DNA from 4 places in the Paenarthrobacter sp. NPDC057355 genome. Region 1 is predicted to be linked to each of the others. Evidence: riboswitches for the same ligand, from Rfam matches in the RefSeq annotation. Region 1 holds a riboswitch; each other region holds the start of a gene.
What was found. Region 1 has a riboswitch for thiamine pyrophosphate ahead of thiO (glycine oxidase ThiO). Riboswitches for the same ligand answer to the same signal wherever they lie in the genome.
Positions count from the first base shown of each region.

Region 1 (3,923 bases):
CCAAGTCCTGTTCCAATAGGTGACCCTAGCGGCATGACGGCCGTGGCACCCAAATTCTCCAGGCGCAGCGCAAGGACGGGATCGTCGTTGGTGTAGGCGAACACCTTGAAGCCCCGGTTGACCAGTTGCTCTGTTGCTTCGACCAGCTCAACGGCATCGGGCAGGAGCGTGTGTTCGTCCGCTATGACTTCCAGCTTCACCCAATCTGTCTCCAGCGCCTCTCGCGCCAGTTCTGCCGTCATCACCGCGTCTTTGGCCGTGAAACAACCCGCCGTGTTCGGAAGGACACGGATGTTGTTGTCCACCAGGAGCTGAAAGAGCGAACCGGTTTCCGCGGTCGAATAGCGCCGCATGGCCACGGTTGTGAGCTCGGTTCCGGAAGCCAGGAGCGCCGCTCCCAGACCATCAAGGCTGGGGGCGCCTCCGGTTCCCATGATCAGCCTGGAGCCCAGTTCGACGCCGTCGATCACCAAAGCGTCCGCGCGGATTTCCGTATTTGCCTGCGTCATTGTTCAGCCTCCCTGTACTGCGGTCACGAGTTCGAGTTCGTCGCCGTCGGCCAACGCAGTGGCCGCCCATTGGCTCCGGGGTACCACCTCGGAGTTCCGGGCGACGGCGACACCCAGCTTTCCGCCGTCGGCCGCCTGTCCGCGGTGGTCCAGGGCACGGCCGGTGACGGCGGTGACCAGGCTGCTGACAGAGGCGCCGTCGAGCACTTCGTGCACGGCGCCGTTGAGCTTGATGTTCATACTGTTTCCTTGCTGTGGAGAAAGCAACGCGGGGTCACTTATGGCCCCCTGAAGGGGTTTCCATGGGCCATAAGTGACCCCGCGTTGCATTGAAGCGGTCAGGGCGGAAGATGGACCAGCGCGGGTCGGTGGAACCGGAGATCAGTTGTCCCACGATCTCAGCGGCGACGGGAGTGAGGAGGACACCGTGCCGGAAGAAACCCGTGGCGATCAGCAGGCCTTCGACTTCCCCCGTGGAGTTGCCCACGCGGCCCAGCAGCGGGGCATTGTCCGGAGTCCCGGGACGAGCCCGGGCCGTTGCCTCAAGGAGTTCAAGTTCGGCAACCGCAGGCACGAGCATCTGGGCGTCACGCAGGAGTTGGTAGACGCCACCGGCCGAGACGGCGTTTGAGGTCGCTGACAGACTATCCTCGCGCTGGGTAGCGCCGATCACCACGGTTCCATCCTCCCGCGGGACGATGTAGACGGGCACTCCGCGAACCATGCCACGGACCGTGGCGGTTACCAGCGGGCGAAGGTGGGTGGGCACGCGCAGCCGAAGGATGTCTCCGTAGACCGGCCTGACCGGAAGGCTGAGCTCCTCCGGAAGGGCTTCCAAGTCAGGAGCGCCCAGCCCGTTGGCTACTACGGTCTCGCCCGCAACGACAGACTGTCCGGAATCAAGTTCCACTCCGCAAACACGGTCGCCGTCCCACAACAATCCACGGGCAGACTCCCGCACTGCGTAGCCGTCACCGGCCCCCTGCACCCAGCTGCCATCGTTCGGTAAGTGCGCAGCCAGCCCGGCCAGCAGCTGCCCGGCCAGCTTGCGTGGATCCACCTGGTGATCGGCGGGAATGTCGAAGGCACAGGATATTTGCGGGCTCAGGAGTGGTTCGCGGTTCCTTGCTTCACGCAAGGACAGCGGTTCGACCTCCAGACCCGCCGCAAGCTGAACCGTGCGAAGGTCCGCGAGCGCCCGGCGGTCCGCAGCGTCGGCACCCACGGCGAGGGTCGGCGTCGTGCTGTATCCAGTGGCTTCCACCGGCTGAGGGAGGCCGCCCACGAACGATGGCCACAATCGGGAAGACACGAGCATGAGCTCCAGGAGGTCTTCTTCCTGGTAGTGGAGTTCGCTCACAGGTGCCAGCATGCCGGCGGCGGCGAAGGTAGCGCCGCTGGCGGGCGCCGGGTCGATGAGGGCCACGGAGCGGCCCAGCTTTCGCACTTGATGGGCAATGCCCAGGCCGATGACGCCTCCGCCAATGACAGCGACATCTGCGTGAATGGCTTCTGCCATCTGATTCCTTCCCTACGCCGGTACTAGCCGGATCAGGTCAAGCGGTCGGCTCCTAAGCCCTCTCAGCCGGACGGTCACAATGACGGTCGTCGCGGCTCCCGCGGTACGTGCCCAGTTTAGAGGAACTACTGTGGTTTCCATGACCCAGCATGAATCCCTCGCCTCGGCCCGCCTCTACCTGTGCACTGACGCGCGCAAACGACAAGGCGATTTTGAAGACTTTATGGACGCAGCCTTCCAGGGCGGAGTGGACATCATCCAGCTCCGCGACAAGACGATCGAAGCGGCCGAGGAGTTGGAGTTGCTGGCCGTCCTGCGCAGCGTCGCGGAACGGCATGGGCGGCTGTGGGCAGTGAACGACCGGGCCGACGTCGCCAGTGTTTCCGGGGCTCCGGTGTTCCATGTGGGCCAAAAGGACCTGCCTCTGGAGATCGCCCGCACCTTCCTCCCCGCCCCCGCCGTAATTGGCTTGTCCACCCACACTCCCGAGCAGGTCAATGCGGCCATCACGGCCTCGCCCGGCGACGCGGGACTGGATTACTTCTGTGTGGGCCCCGTGTGGGCGACCCCCACCAAGCCCGGCCGTGAAGCCGTGGGAACCGGCTTGGTCACATATGCCGCGGAGGCGATTAAGCGCGCGGAAGAGACCACCGGCGGGGCCGTCGATTTGCCCTGGTTCGCAATCGGTGGAATCGACCTCGGCAACGTCGAAGAAGTAGTTGCAGCCGGAGCCAGCCGCATCGTCGTCGTCCGGGCCATCACCGAAGCGGAAGATCCGACGGCGGCAGCCAAGTCGCTGCTCGAAGCCCTCGACGCCGCTTAGCTGCAACTCAGCAGACCGCTCGCCTCCGGTCCGCCACCCAAAACCTCGCACCCACACCACTGAAGGAAGTACACGTGAGTTACCCGAGTTACCCGCCCGCGCCCGAAAACGGCCCGGGAGCGGGAGTTCCACCGGTCCCCAACGCACCTGCCCCTTACGGCAGCCGTTATCAGGGTGGGCCGAACACCGGGTATCAACCCACCCCTGATTCCGGCCCTTACGGCACACCGGCCGGTGGCGGAACATCAAAGTCATTCGTGGTCACGTGGATCCTGTCCTTGCTCCTGGGCGGCTTGGGTGTCGACCGGTTCTACCTTGGCAAGATTGGCACCGGCATCGCCAAACTCCTCACCGCCGGCGGGTTCGGCATCTGGTCGATCGTGGACCTCATCATCACGTTGACAGGTAACGCCCGTGACAAGCAGGGCCGCCCGTTGGCCGGCTACCCGGAAAACAAGAAGAAAGCATGGATCATCACCATCGTGGTGTGGCTCGCCGGCCTGATCATTGGCATCATTTCCGCGGTGCTGTCCCTGACGCTCTTCGCCGCCGCGGTCCAGGGGCAGAAGACTCCTGTACCGGTCCCTCCTTCAGCTTCCCAGGAGGCGCCCCTGCCCTCTTCCGGCGCTGCCAGCGACGCAAATTCCTTCACAGTGACCGTGTCCAGTGGGGACACGGTGAAGGTGGGCATCGTTGACTCCCTCTACACCGAGGAAATTCTGGACATGCCCTACCTGGAGCCAGCCAATGGAGGGTTCCTGCTGATGGAAGTTTCCTGGCAAACTGCCACGGGAACCAGCTTCGCGACCGCCACAAACTTTGAAGCCTATGATGCTGACGGCAAGGAGGGCGAACTGCTCTTCCTCACGGAAAGCATGGGGAGCTTCCCGCCGGGGAATGTTGCGGCCGGGCAGTCAGTGCAGGGCATCATTGGCTTTGACATCAAGAAAGGCCCCACCACCATCGTCGTCAACGACCTCTACGGTGAGAAGGCAGCGAGCTTTACGCTGACCCCGGCAGGCTAGCCTCCGACAGCACAGCGGTGCTGCCCACAGAAACCCGTAGTCGCTTG
Region 1 is NZ_JBHVAL010000002.1:306,154-310,076, forward strand. Features, by position in the region: gene ACFUOZ_RS05345 (thiazole synthase) at 1-509, opposite strand, end outside; gene thiS (sulfur carrier protein ThiS) at 513-749, opposite strand; gene thiO (glycine oxidase ThiO) at 784-2,028, opposite strand; TPP riboswitch at 2,020-2,140, opposite strand; gene thiE (thiamine phosphate synthase) at 2,168-2,851, shown strand; gene ACFUOZ_RS05365 (NINE protein) at 2,926-3,876, shown strand.

Region 2 (3,923 bases), on a different contig from region 1:
GTAGTCACTCATGACTTTCATATCGCCGACCTTGAGCATAACGGTGCCCATGGCGAGGTCGGCAGGCAGAAGGTCCTGTATGGATGAAGCGGACATGTGAAGCTCCCGGTGTTGATGCGGCCGCCTTTCGGCACGTTCTACCTATCTAAATTACTTGAAGCTTCAATTTATTCCTAGCGGATCAGCTGCCCTCGCAGGACGACGTGTTTGAGTGCCGAAACGGTACTGACGTTCCGGCGCGGATCCTCGTGGCAGATCACGACGTCGGCACTCGCCCCTTCGCTGATGGCTTCGGCGCCCAGCCACTTCCGGGCGCCCCACGTGGCGGCGTCAAGGACCGCGGCCGGCGGCAGGCCGGCGTCGTGCAGTTCGTTCATTTCGTCGGCAATACGGCCATGTCTGATGACGCTCCCGGCGTCCGTACCGGTGTAGATGGCGACTCCGGCTTCGTACGCCTCCACCACACGTTCACGCCGCCGCTCCCAGAGGCGCGTCATGTGGTGGGCGTATTCAGGAAATTTTGGCGCGGCCTGGGCAGCGATATCCGGGAAGGTGGCGATGTTGACCAGCGTGGGAACGATCGGGACGGACTGCTCCACGAGCCTGGGGATGTGTCGTGGCAACAGACCCGTTGCGTGTTCGATGCAGTCGATACCGGCATCGAGCATGTCATCGATGGTCTCTTCCGCGAAGCAATGCGCCGTGACCCTGGCGCCCTCGTCGTGCGCAGCCCGGACGGCGTCCCTTACGGTCCTGGCAGGAAAGGAGGCCGCCAGGTCACCTATGCCGCGATCGATCCAGTCCCCGACCAATTTCACCCAACCGTCGCCGTCGCGCGCTTCCTTCCGAACGGTCTCCACCAACTGCTCCGGCTCAATCTCGTGACCCAGCCCGCGCAGGTACCTGCGGCTTCGGGCGATATGGCGGCCGGACCTGATCAGCCGAGGCAAGTCCTCCCGTTGCTGCACCCACCGTGTGTCGCTGGGCGATCCACAGTCGCGGATGAGCAGAGTCCCGGCGGCCAGGTCCGCCTGGGCCTGTGCGAGGGTAGTGGCCTCGTCCACCGCGCCGCCGGGGCCCAAGCCGATGTGGCAATGGGCATCAACAAATCCGGGGAGGACCCAGCCATCGAGCACCTTCTCCGGCTGCCCTGACGGACGTTGGAAGGTCAGCGTGCCTCCAACGGACCACATACCACGTCGTTCCTGATCCGCGGCGACGAGCACTGGTCCGGTGAATTCGATGATGTTGGACATGCCAAAATCCTAGTCCGCGCCGGGGCCCCTGCAGGTGCCGCCTTCATGTGACTGGGCGCCCCATGGCAGCTGTGGTAGCTTCGTCTACGACCACACGGGGGCCCTTGCAGGGGCTGAGATCGGGCTGAGGCAGCCTGCGACCGTTGAACCTGTCCGGGTAATGCCGGCGAAGGAAGTGAGTAATCCTTTGAGCACCACCAAAACACAGCACAGCCCTACCCAAAACAGCCCTGTCGAAGACACGGTTGTTACGCAGTCCTTGAAGTCCCATTCGCTCGCCTACGTCGAAGACCCTGCCAGCGGCATCCGCGTTCCGGTGACCGAAATTTCGCTTGAGCCTTCCCCCAACGGCCAGGCCAACGCGCCGTTGCAGGTCTACCGGACGGCCGGCCCCGGGAGCGATCCCGTAGTAGGGCTCGAACCATTCAGGGCCGCCTGGATTGAAGCCCGCGGCGACACCGCACCCTACACGGGCCGCGAACGCAACCTGCTCGACGACGGCAAGGCGGCTTTGCGGCGAGGCGCGGCCTCTGCGGAGTGGAAGGGGGCGCAGCCCGTGCCCCGCCGCGCCGTCGAAGGCAAAACCGTCACCCAGATGCACTACGCACGCAATGGCGTGGTGACCCCCGAAATGCAGTTCGTCGCGTTACGGGAGAACTGCGACGTTGAACTGGTCCGGAGCGAAGTCGCCGCCGGCCGGGCGATCATTCCCAACAACATCAACCACCCCGAGTCCGAGCCCATGATCATCGGCAAAGCCTTCCTGGTGAAGATCAACGCCAACATCGGAAACTCGGCCGTCACCAGTTCCATCGCCGAAGAAGTGGACAAACTTCAGTGGGCCACCCAGTGGGGCGCGGACACCGTCATGGACCTGTCCACCGGCGACGACATCCACACCACCCGCGAGTGGCTCATCCGGAACTCCCCGGTACCCATCGGCACGGTGCCCATCTACCAGGCGCTGGAGAAGGTCAATGGTGAAGCCAACAAGCTCACGTGGGAGATCTTCCGCGACACCGTGATCGAGCAGTGCGAGCAGGGCGTGGACTACATGACCATCCACGCCGGTGTGCTGCTGAGGTATGTGCCGCTGACCGCCAACCGCGTCACGGGCATCGTCTCCCGAGGCGGCTCCATCATGGCCGGATGGTGTCTGGCCCACCACCAGGAAAACTTCCTCTACACGCACTTCGACGAGCTGTGCGAAATCTTCGCCAAGTACGACGTCGCGTTTTCCTTGGGAGACGGCCTGCGCCCGGGCGCGACGGCCGACGCAAACGACGCCGCACAGTTTGCCGAACTCGATACTCTGGCCGAGCTGACCCAGCGTGCCTGGGAATACGACGTGCAGGTCATGGTGGAGGGTCCCGGTCACATTCCGTTCCATCTGGTCCGGGAGAACGTGGAGCGCCAGCAGGAACTGTGCAAGGGCGCCCCGTTCTACACACTGGGACCGTTGGTCACCGACGTCGCTCCAGGCTACGACCACATCACCTCCGCCATTGGTGCCACTGAGATTGCCCGGTACGGCACAGCCATGCTCTGCTACGTCACACCCAAGGAACACCTGGGCCTGCCCAACAAAGACGACGTGAAGACAGGCGTGATCACCTACAAGATCGCGGCCCACGCCGCTGACCTGGCCAAGGGGCACCCCGGCGCCCACGAACGGGACGATGCCCTTTCAAAGGCCAGGTTCGAATTCAGGTGGCGGGACCAGTTTGCCCTGTCCCTGGACCCGGTCACGGCGGAGTCCTTCCACGACGAAACCCTGCCGGCAGAGCCTGCCAAGACGGCACACTTCTGCTCAATGTGCGGCCCCAAGTTCTGCTCCATGCGCATCAGCCAGGACATCCGCGATGAGTACGGCTCGGCAGAATCCCAAGCGGCGATCGCAGAAATGTACAGCGGAATGCAGGAAAAGAGTGCCGAATTCCTGGCCTCCGGCGCGAAGGTGTACTTGCCGGAGCTTCAGGTTCCTCGAACTCAGGACGCCTGAAGTGAGCGCGTCCGCTCCACGTCTGCAACAAAGGTGCGGATGATGTGATCCCCGTCGGATGAATCCTGGGGCCGGTGCCCGCCAGCTGCAACGCGGCGAAGGGCACCGGTCTCCTGGAGGTACGCCGCAATTTCCTCATACAAGGGTTCCCACCCACCGGTCAGGACCAAGGTGGGCACTCCGGGAACGATGTGCAGCGGGGCCTCCCAAGGCGGCGCCTGCAGCCTTAGGCGGCGAGCCGCGCGCTGTGCCTCAAGGGATTCCAAGCCACCCGTTTCAGCAGAAAAGGCACGCAGGTAATACTCGCGTTGGTAATCAGCGTCGTTGAGCTGGCCCCGAACCTCGTACAGCGGTTCCATCAGGGCCCGGTGGGAAGCCGTGGCCGGAAGCTCCGCTGTCAACGACAAGCAGGCCGGTTCCACCACGACGAGTGAATGGACAAGGTCCGGGCGATCCACAGCTGCCAGCATGGCCGGGATGGCTCCTTGCTCATGAGCCACCACGTGACCACCCCCGGAATCAGCCAAGGCCTCAATCACAATGGCCACATCGGCTGCTACGTCGGACTCGACGGGCTCGGCCACTGGATCAAAGCCGTGCCTTCGCAGAAACAAGGCGTCGTAGCGGAGCGCCATTCCGTGCTGTTTCGGCCACGCCGCAGCACC
Region 2 is NZ_JBHVAL010000019.1:70,844-74,766, reverse strand. Features, by position in the region: gene ACFUOZ_RS17910 (VOC family protein) at 1-96, opposite strand, end outside; gene ACFUOZ_RS17905 (amidohydrolase family protein) at 174-1,256, opposite strand; TPP riboswitch at 1,341-1,448, shown strand; gene thiC (phosphomethylpyrimidine synthase ThiC) at 1,444-3,258, shown strand; gene ACFUOZ_RS17895 (alpha/beta fold hydrolase) at 3,246-3,923, opposite strand, start outside.
Region 2: another riboswitch for thiamine pyrophosphate. It lies ahead of thiC (phosphomethylpyrimidine synthase ThiC); the one in region 1 lies ahead of thiO (glycine oxidase ThiO).

Region 3 (3,923 bases), on a different contig from region 1:
AGCTGATCGTTTCCGGTGACGACGCCTGGGACACCATCGAGGCCTACGTCACCTACGTTGCTCCCGACCTGGTGGGCCGGCTCGAGAAGTGGACCAAGGACCAGGACATCTTCTCCGCTTGGCGCATCGACGAGCAGATCCACAAGGCACTCGAACGCAAGGTCTTCCTGCCCTCCGGTGGTTCGCTGGTCATCGACCGCACCGAGGCCATGACCGTGGTGGACGTCAATACCGGTAAGTTCACCGGCAGCGGCGGCAACCTGGAAGAGACAGTCACCAAGAACAACCTTGAAGCTGCCGAGGAAGTAGTCCGGCAACTTCGCCTGCGTGACATCGGCGGCATTATTGTCATCGACTTCATCGACATGGTCCTCGAATCCAACCGCGACCTTGTGCTGCGCCGCCTGGTTGAATGCCTGGGCCGCGACCGTACCAAGCACCAGGTTGCTGAAGTGACCTCGCTCGGTTTGGTACAGATGACGCGCAAACGCATGGGCACCGGACTCCTTGAAGTTTTCGGTGAGCAATGCGAGCATTGCGCAGGCCGCGGTGTCGTGACGCACGACGAGCCCGTGGAGCACCGCCGTGCCAACGTTGTGGCCGCCGAGCAACACCGTCCCAACACCGAGGCTCAGCAGCCCACCGCCCGCACCGAACGCAAGCGCCGCCGCGGCAAGGGCGGAGCGCAGGGTGCGGCAGAGGCGCCGGCCCAGGCCCACTCGGCACCCGCCCCGGCCGCACCGGCTGCCCACCCGGAACCGCAGGATCCTGCGCGCCAGGCAAAGGCCGAAGCGACCCGTGCGGCGCTGGCAACTATTGCCGCCGCTGCGCATGCTGCCCACCTGCACGACGACGAAATTCACAAGGCCGAAGAACTGGCCCGGGCTGCAGGACAGCACGACGCCGGCGCAACGTCTGTGCCTCCTGTGACCGCGGATGCTCCCGCGGACCAGGCCGCAGAGGCCCATGAGGCCGCGGTCCGGGAAGCACGCTCCACCCCGGTGCTTCGCTTTGGCGGTGAAGAAGTTGCGTTGCCGTTCGTTGAACACCACGACGAGCCGCAGAGCTCCGAACCGGCCATGAGCCTGGACCGTTTGGCCGAGGCGTTCTCGCACCTCGGGGCAGCCCCGGCGGTCGAGGAAGAGGGCACCCAGGAAAGTGCAGCGGCGGCTGCTCCCAAGGCTGCAGCGGCCCCGGCCGCGGCAGCTTCGGCACGGGTTCCCGCAGCCGAGGAAGCTCCTTCGGCTTCGCGTGGCCGCCGGGGCCGCCGGAACCGCAGTGCCAGCAGGGCACAAGGGGCAGCCAACGAGACCAGCGTTGAGCACCACGAGGAAGCTGCTTCGGCTGCCCAGGGTTCAGCCCACGAGTCCAAGGCGCCGGCAGAACCGGTCAGGAAGCCGGCTTCAGAGGAACCCATCATCCTTGGAGTCGGCGTGCCTGCTTCCGAGCTCTGATCGACCCAGCGGTTTCAAGGGCCCTGTAATATCCGCCAGGAGCGGGCATTGCGGGGCCCTTGCCTTTACCGGTGCGTTAGGCTGGGGGACTGACACGGGGTGCCAGGCGTTGGGCCGGGCTGAGATCCAGACCCGTTGAACCTGTCCGGTTAGCACCGGCGAAGGGATGTCCTCATGGCTGAGTTGTCATATTCCTCTGTATACCCGTTGGTGACGGACCGCAGGCAGACCCCGCGGGTACTGAGCATTGCAGGCTCCGATCCCTCCGGGGGAGCCGGAATCCAGGCGGACCTGAAGAGCATTGCCGCGCACGGCGGCTACGGAATGGCTGCCATCACTGCCCTGACTGCACAGAACACCCATGGCGTCAGCGCGGTGCACGTACCCCCGGTGGAGTTCCTGCGGCAACAGTTGACCGCGATCAGCAGCGACATTGCCATCGATGCCGTCAAGATCGGGATGCTGGGGGACGCAGAGGTGATTAATGAGGTCCGCAGGTGGCTCGAGGAAGTGCGTCCCGCCGTCGTCGTCCTTGACCCGGTGATGGTAGCCACCAGCGGTGACCGCCTCCTGACGGAGACGGCAGGGGATGCTCTTCGTTCCCTGCTTCCCTTGGCGGACCTCATCACGCCCAACCTGCCGGAGCTTGCCATGTTGTTGGGCGAGCCCGAGGCGCCCGATTGGGCTTCGGCCCTGGAGCAAGGCAAGCGACTGGCCGCAGAATGCGGCAACACCGTGCTGGTCAAGGGCGGTCACTTGGCGGGCTCGGAATGTCCGGACGCGTTGATCAACACCGGTGGCTTGTTGCGACAGGACATCGTGGAGGTAGCCGGACCACGGATTGACACAAAGAACAGCCATGGCACTGGGTGCTCGTTGTCTTCGGCGTTGGCCACGGTCCAGGTACGTGAGGGTGACTGGGAAGCGTCGCTGCGGGACGTAAAACCCTGGCTGCTCCAAGCGCTGAGGGGTTCAGCTGAGTTGGAGGTTGGCGGAGGCAACGGGCCTGTGGACCACTTCCACCATCAGCGCAAGCTCAGCAGCGGCGGGTTCGCAGCCACGTTGTGGAAAGAAGCCGTCCCTGAGCTTGAAAGAATCCACGAGCTGGACTTCATCCAGGAACTGCAGTCCGGGCAGCTGCCGGAGACGGCATTCAGCTACTACCTGGCACAGGACGCCATCTATTTGAACGGCTATTCCAGGGTGCTTGCCCGGGCAGCTGCCTTGGCGCCCACGGAAGAGGAACAGCTGTTCTGGGCCAAGGGCTCACAGCAATGCCTGGAAGTTGAATCGGAGCTGCACAGGAACTGGCTGAGCACCCGTGAGGCGTCGGACGTGACCGGGCCGGTAACCAAAGCCTACGTGGACCACCTGCTGGCCGCTTCGATGTCGGGCAGCTACGCAGTGGTCCTGGCCGCAATCCTGCCTTGCTACTGGTTGTACGCGGAGGTGGGGCAAAAACTCCACACAGCTTTTGTGGAGGCCGGGGCGTCAGCCGCCCATCCTTACGCGGAGTGGCTGAGGACCTATGCCGACGAGGCCTTTGCCGCCGCTACCCGCGAGGCCATCACGTTTACCGACGCCGCGGCAGTCGCAGCCTCGGGCCGTGAGCGGGCAGACATGCTCGAGGCCTTCCGGCAGTCCTGCCGCTACGAGACCGCGTTCTTCGATGCTCCCCGGCTTTACGCCCCGGGCCATGCGGCAATCCGGTAGCAAAGCCGGCTTACTCCGCGCGCCGGATCGCGTGAAGCGTTGCCGAACCCTGTAGGCTGTATGGGCACGGTGCCGGGAGAGTCCGTTACGACTCGTGACGCAAGTCACGTGGCAGCCTCCGGATCCGGCCTCATTTGCAGCTGAGGGTCAAACTAGCGTAATCTTGATCTTCGGTGCTTACGCCAACACTTGGGTTATGCCCCGTGGAATTGTTCATGGGATGACTCGCGGGCTTCGAACAGAAGTCCACGGCGTTGAGGCACAGCGTGAACCCAGCCTGATTTCCGGCTCAGGGTTCCGCACGCAAATTTAGTTATAAACGTCGAGAGAAGTGAGTACCCAAGTGGTGTACGCGATTGTCCGCGCAGGCGGCCGCCAAGAAAAAGTTTCCGTTGGAGACTACGTAACGCTGAACCGCGTCCCCGGTGGAGCCGGCAGCACGCTTGAGCTGCCCGCCTTGCTCCTGGTTGACGGCGACAAGGTCACCTCCGCTGCTGCGGAACTGGCCAACGTCAAGGTTACGGCTGAAATCCTCGAAGACCTCCGTGGTCCGAAGATCGTCATCCAGAAGTTCAAGAACAAGACCGGCTACAAGAAGCGTCAGGGTCACCGTCAGGAACTGACCAAGATCAAGATCACCAGCATCGCGTAACTTTCGTTACCGCTGTTCAGATTTTCAGTTTCCCAGAAATTTAGAGGCAGGCATTTCAGATGGCACACAAAAAAGGCGCGAGTTCCACTCGCAACGGTCGTGAC
Region 3 is NZ_JBHVAL010000001.1:775,659-779,581, reverse strand. Features, by position in the region: gene ACFUOZ_RS03590 (Rne/Rng family ribonuclease) at 1-1,454, shown strand, start outside; TPP riboswitch at 1,540-1,638, shown strand; gene thiD (bifunctional hydroxymethylpyrimidine kinase/phosphomethylpyrimidine kinase) at 1,629-3,167, shown strand; gene rplU (50S ribosomal protein L21) at 3,511-3,819, shown strand; gene rpmA (50S ribosomal protein L27) at 3,879-3,923, shown strand, end outside.
Region 3: another riboswitch for thiamine pyrophosphate. It lies ahead of thiD (bifunctional hydroxymethylpyrimidine kinase/phosphomethylpyrimidine kinase); the one in region 1 lies ahead of thiO (glycine oxidase ThiO).

Region 4 (3,923 bases), on a different contig from region 1:
CGGGAAGAGGTTGAGGCACTGAAGGCCGAACCTCGTGCCGGCCTGGAAGGGGCAGCGCTGTGAAGGAATTTGTTCTGGTGGCTACGGCGGTGATCCTTAGCCTCGCAGCTGCAGGCGCCATCATCCGCATTGCGATCGGGCCGTCCCTGTTGGACCGCGTCCTGGCCTCCGACGTCCTGCTGGCTATCGTGGGCGCAGCGCTTGCCGTGGACATGGCGGTAAACCGGCACCTCAACAATCTGGTGTTGCTGGTGGCCCTTGCGATCATTGGATTCATAGGCTCGGTGACGGTTGCCCGCTTCGTGGCCGAGAGGAGGGAACACAGCAATGAATCCTGATGCCTCCGGAGTAGATGTGGTCATCGACGCCGTCACCGTGGTGTTCCTTATTGTCGGTGCGCTGATGTCCCTTGGCGCGGCGATCGGCCTGCTGAGGTTCCCGGACCTGATGAGCCGCATGCACGCAGCCACCAAGCCGCAGGTGCTCGGCCTGTTCCTGATGCTCTCAGCCATCGGCCTGCAGATGCGCACCTGGTGGGTGTGGCCGGTCCTGCTGGTGGCGTGGATCTTCCAGCTCCTCACGGCGCCGGTGTCCGCGCACATGGTGGGCCGCTCCGCCTACCGGACCAAGCACGGACACCGCGAGAAGCTCACCAAGGATGAGCTCGAAGCCGTGGTCCAAAGGGCTGCTGCCGGCCAGGAGCCCCTGGAACCTTAACAGCAACTGGAACCTTAACAGCAACGCGGGGTCACTTATGGCCCGTCCCAAGGGGATATATGGGCCATAAGTGACCCCGCGTTGCTTTTGCGGGTGTGGTGCTTAGACGATGTCCTGGGACTTGGCGAAACGGGCAATGGCCCGCTGCGTCCCCCGGCTGGTGAGGACCTGGATGACCGTGCTCACGAAGGCGGAAATAAGCGCGAAGGTCAGGGCCGAGCGCAGGCTCGTCTCCACGTCGTCGTTGCCTGTGGGCGGCTTGTTGCCTGTGGCCTTTTCCCAGCCTTTGTTGACGAGTTTGGTACCGACAAAGCCCGCGCCGAGGCTTACCCCGGCGCCCAACAGCTTGAAAAAGAGGTTCATGCCCCCAGCCTAGCTGTATGGCAGGCTACCCGCGGTTCTCCCGTTCCTTGAGAAACGCAGTCAAGGAACCTACCGGGGCCAGCACCGGAACCACCGGGTGTTCGGCCGACCAAACAGCGTCCACGGAGTCGAAAGCCTCGATTTCCTTCAGCAGGTAATACGTGGGCGGCATCAACTTGAGCCTGCCTTCGGCTTCGGAAGCCAAAATCGCGCTGACCGGCATCCACAGCGATTGCCACGCCTCCGTGGTCTGATGCCGGGGCTGTGCTTCCGGTGCGGGCTTGGCGACGTAGAAGTAGGTGTCAAAACGCTTGGGCATGTCCACGGGAGTGATCCAGTTGGCCCACGGGCGCAAGGCAGCGGCCTCAATGGCAAGCCCCGCCTCTTCGTGGACCTCGCGGATGGCTGCAGCCAGGACAGTTCCCGAGGCATTCCGGGCTTGGGTTGGATCCGAGGCAATCGAGCTTTGCGCCCAGTCGGCAGCGTGGCGTTGGAGCAGCTCCGTCGGGTAATCCCATCCGGCCTGATCCGCCTTATCCACCCGGCCTCCGGGGAACACCACCATTCCCGCAGCGAAGTCCATGGTGCTGACCCGGTGTTGGACGAACGCCTCAAGCCCGGAAGGGGCATCGCGGAGCAGGATCACGCTGGCTGCGAGGGGTGGCTCGGACACTGGCGTGGCGTCGGGGAGGTTGGAACCGGGAACATCCGTCATGCAGCCATTCTTGCAGGGTGCGTTGCCTGGCCTGCTCTGCGTGCCACGGGCGAGGAATGGGGCGCAGAGCGGGCCTCGCAACGGCAAGGGCGGAATGTGACCCCGTCTGGCCGCCCACCCGGACTCCCTGGCACGCCAAGGTGTAAACTGAACCCGCCCATCAGGGCAGATTTGATAACGACAGGGGAGCGCCGCCGTCGAATCCTGCACCACGCAGGAGACGCGAGGGCGCTGAGAGTGCGGACAGCCGCAGACCCTCGAACCTGATCCGGTTAGTACCGGCGCAAGGGAGTCGAGCTTCTCAGAGTGTCCGGGTCCGGACGGCGCATGCCGTTTGGAAGCCGGGGAGCACTTTCCCCTCCTGTAACCTCAGGAGGCAGAAAAATGACCACGGTAAACGTGAAGAAGACCAGTTACAGCTGGCGTGTTGTAGACATCGTGGTGGCGGCCCTCATCGCCATCGCCGGCGGCGTGATCTTCTGGGCCTGGTCCCAGGGCGCCGCGATCGTATCCATTCCCATGAACGCGGCCTACCCGCCGCTGACCGGCCTGATCGCCGGCGGCTGGATGATTCCCGCGGTCCTTGGCATGCTCATTATCCGCAAGCCCGGCGCAGCCCTGTTCTGCGAGGCTGTGGCCGCCACCGGCGAACTCATCATGGGCTCGCAATACGGCACCACCGTGCTCATCTCCGGTGTCCTCCAGGGCCTCGGCGCCGAGCTCATCTTCGCGGCTTTCCGTTACAAGAAGTTCAACCTGCCCGTTTCATTGCTGGCCGGTGCGGGCGCCGGACTCTTCTGCGGCCTTAACGACTCCTTCCTGCCATGGGGCTGGAACATCGCCTACGAGGCAATCGACAAGCTGACCTACATCACCTTCACCACGATCTCCGGCGCCATCATCGCAGGGGCCCTCTCCTGGGTGGCCACCCGCGGTCTGGCGAAGACGGGCGTTCTGAGCTCCTTCGCCTCGCGCAAGGCCGCCTCGGAGCCCGTCTTCAGCTGATGCCCGCCACACACAGCGGCTCGGTCAAGCCTGCCGCCATTTCCGCCGAGGGGTGGGGGTGGCGGCATGCCGGCCGTTCCACGCCTGCCATCCAGGGCTTGGACCTTCGGATCGAACCGGGGGAGCGGGTCCTGCTGCTGGGCCCGTCAGGGGCCGGCAAGTCCACGCTGCTGCACGCCCTGGCCGGGGTGCTGGGTGACGAGGAAGACGACTCGGACGAGACAGGTTCGCTGTTGATCGACGGCGTTACACCCCGTGAGTCACGTGGCCGCGCCGGGTTGATGCAGCAGGACCCCGAAACCCAGGTGATCCTCTCCCGCGTGGGCGACGACGTCGCTTTCGGTGCGGAGAACCTGGCCGTGCCGCGGGATGAGATCTGGTCCCGCGTGCATGAAGCGCTCGACGACGTCGGCTTGCGTACCGCTGCGGGCGGCGGTTTGGCGCTGGACCACCCGACGGCGGCACTTTCCGGCGGCCAGAAGCAGCGGCTTGCGCTGGCGGGCATTTTGGCGATGCGGCCCGGGTTGATCCTGCTCGACGAACCCACGGCCAACCTCGATCCCGCAGGCGTCCTGGAGGTCCGGGATGCGGTGCGCCGCTGCCTGGACAAGACGGGCGCCACGCTGGTGGTCGTGGAGCACAGGGTGTCCGTGTGGAAGGACCTGGTGGACCGGATCGTGGTCCTGCAGCCCGGTTCTGCCGGTGGTGGAACGCTGCTGGACGGACCGCCGGACCAGGTTCTCACCAAGGCACGGTCAATGCTGATGGCAGCGGGCGTGTGGGTCCCCGGTTACGTCCCTGCGACGCGGGCGCGGACCCAGGCGGACGGTCCCAACCAGCTGCTCCTCGCAGCCCAGGACCTGGCCGTTTCGCGGGAAAAGCCCAAGCGGAAGGGCTTCAGGACCATCCCGCCCGTTCCCGCGCAGAAAGACATCACCGCCCAGGTCAGGGCAGGCCAGGCTTTGACCATTACCGGGCCGAACGGTGCCGGCAAATCGACCTTTGCGCTCACGTTGGCCGGCCTTCTGGCGCCGGTGGACGGCACGGTGAGTGCCGGCGTCGAGCTTTCGGAAGGAGCGGGCATTGACCCGTACAAGTGGAAAGCTGATCAGCTGATCTCACG
Region 4 is NZ_JBHVAL010000008.1:89,419-93,341, reverse strand. Features, by position in the region: gene ACFUOZ_RS11395 (Na+/H+ antiporter subunit E) at 1-63, shown strand, start outside; gene ACFUOZ_RS11390 (monovalent cation/H+ antiporter complex subunit F) at 60-338, shown strand; gene mnhG (monovalent cation/H(+) antiporter subunit G) at 328-717, shown strand; gene ACFUOZ_RS11380 (DUF4235 domain-containing protein) at 820-1,080, opposite strand; gene ACFUOZ_RS11375 (NUDIX domain-containing protein) at 1,106-1,795, opposite strand; TPP riboswitch at 1,968-2,103, shown strand; gene ACFUOZ_RS11370 (ECF transporter S component) at 2,180-2,800, shown strand; gene ACFUOZ_RS11365 (ABC transporter ATP-binding protein) at 2,800-3,923, shown strand, end outside.
Region 4: another riboswitch for thiamine pyrophosphate. It lies ahead of ACFUOZ_RS11370 (ECF transporter S component); the one in region 1 lies ahead of thiO (glycine oxidase ThiO).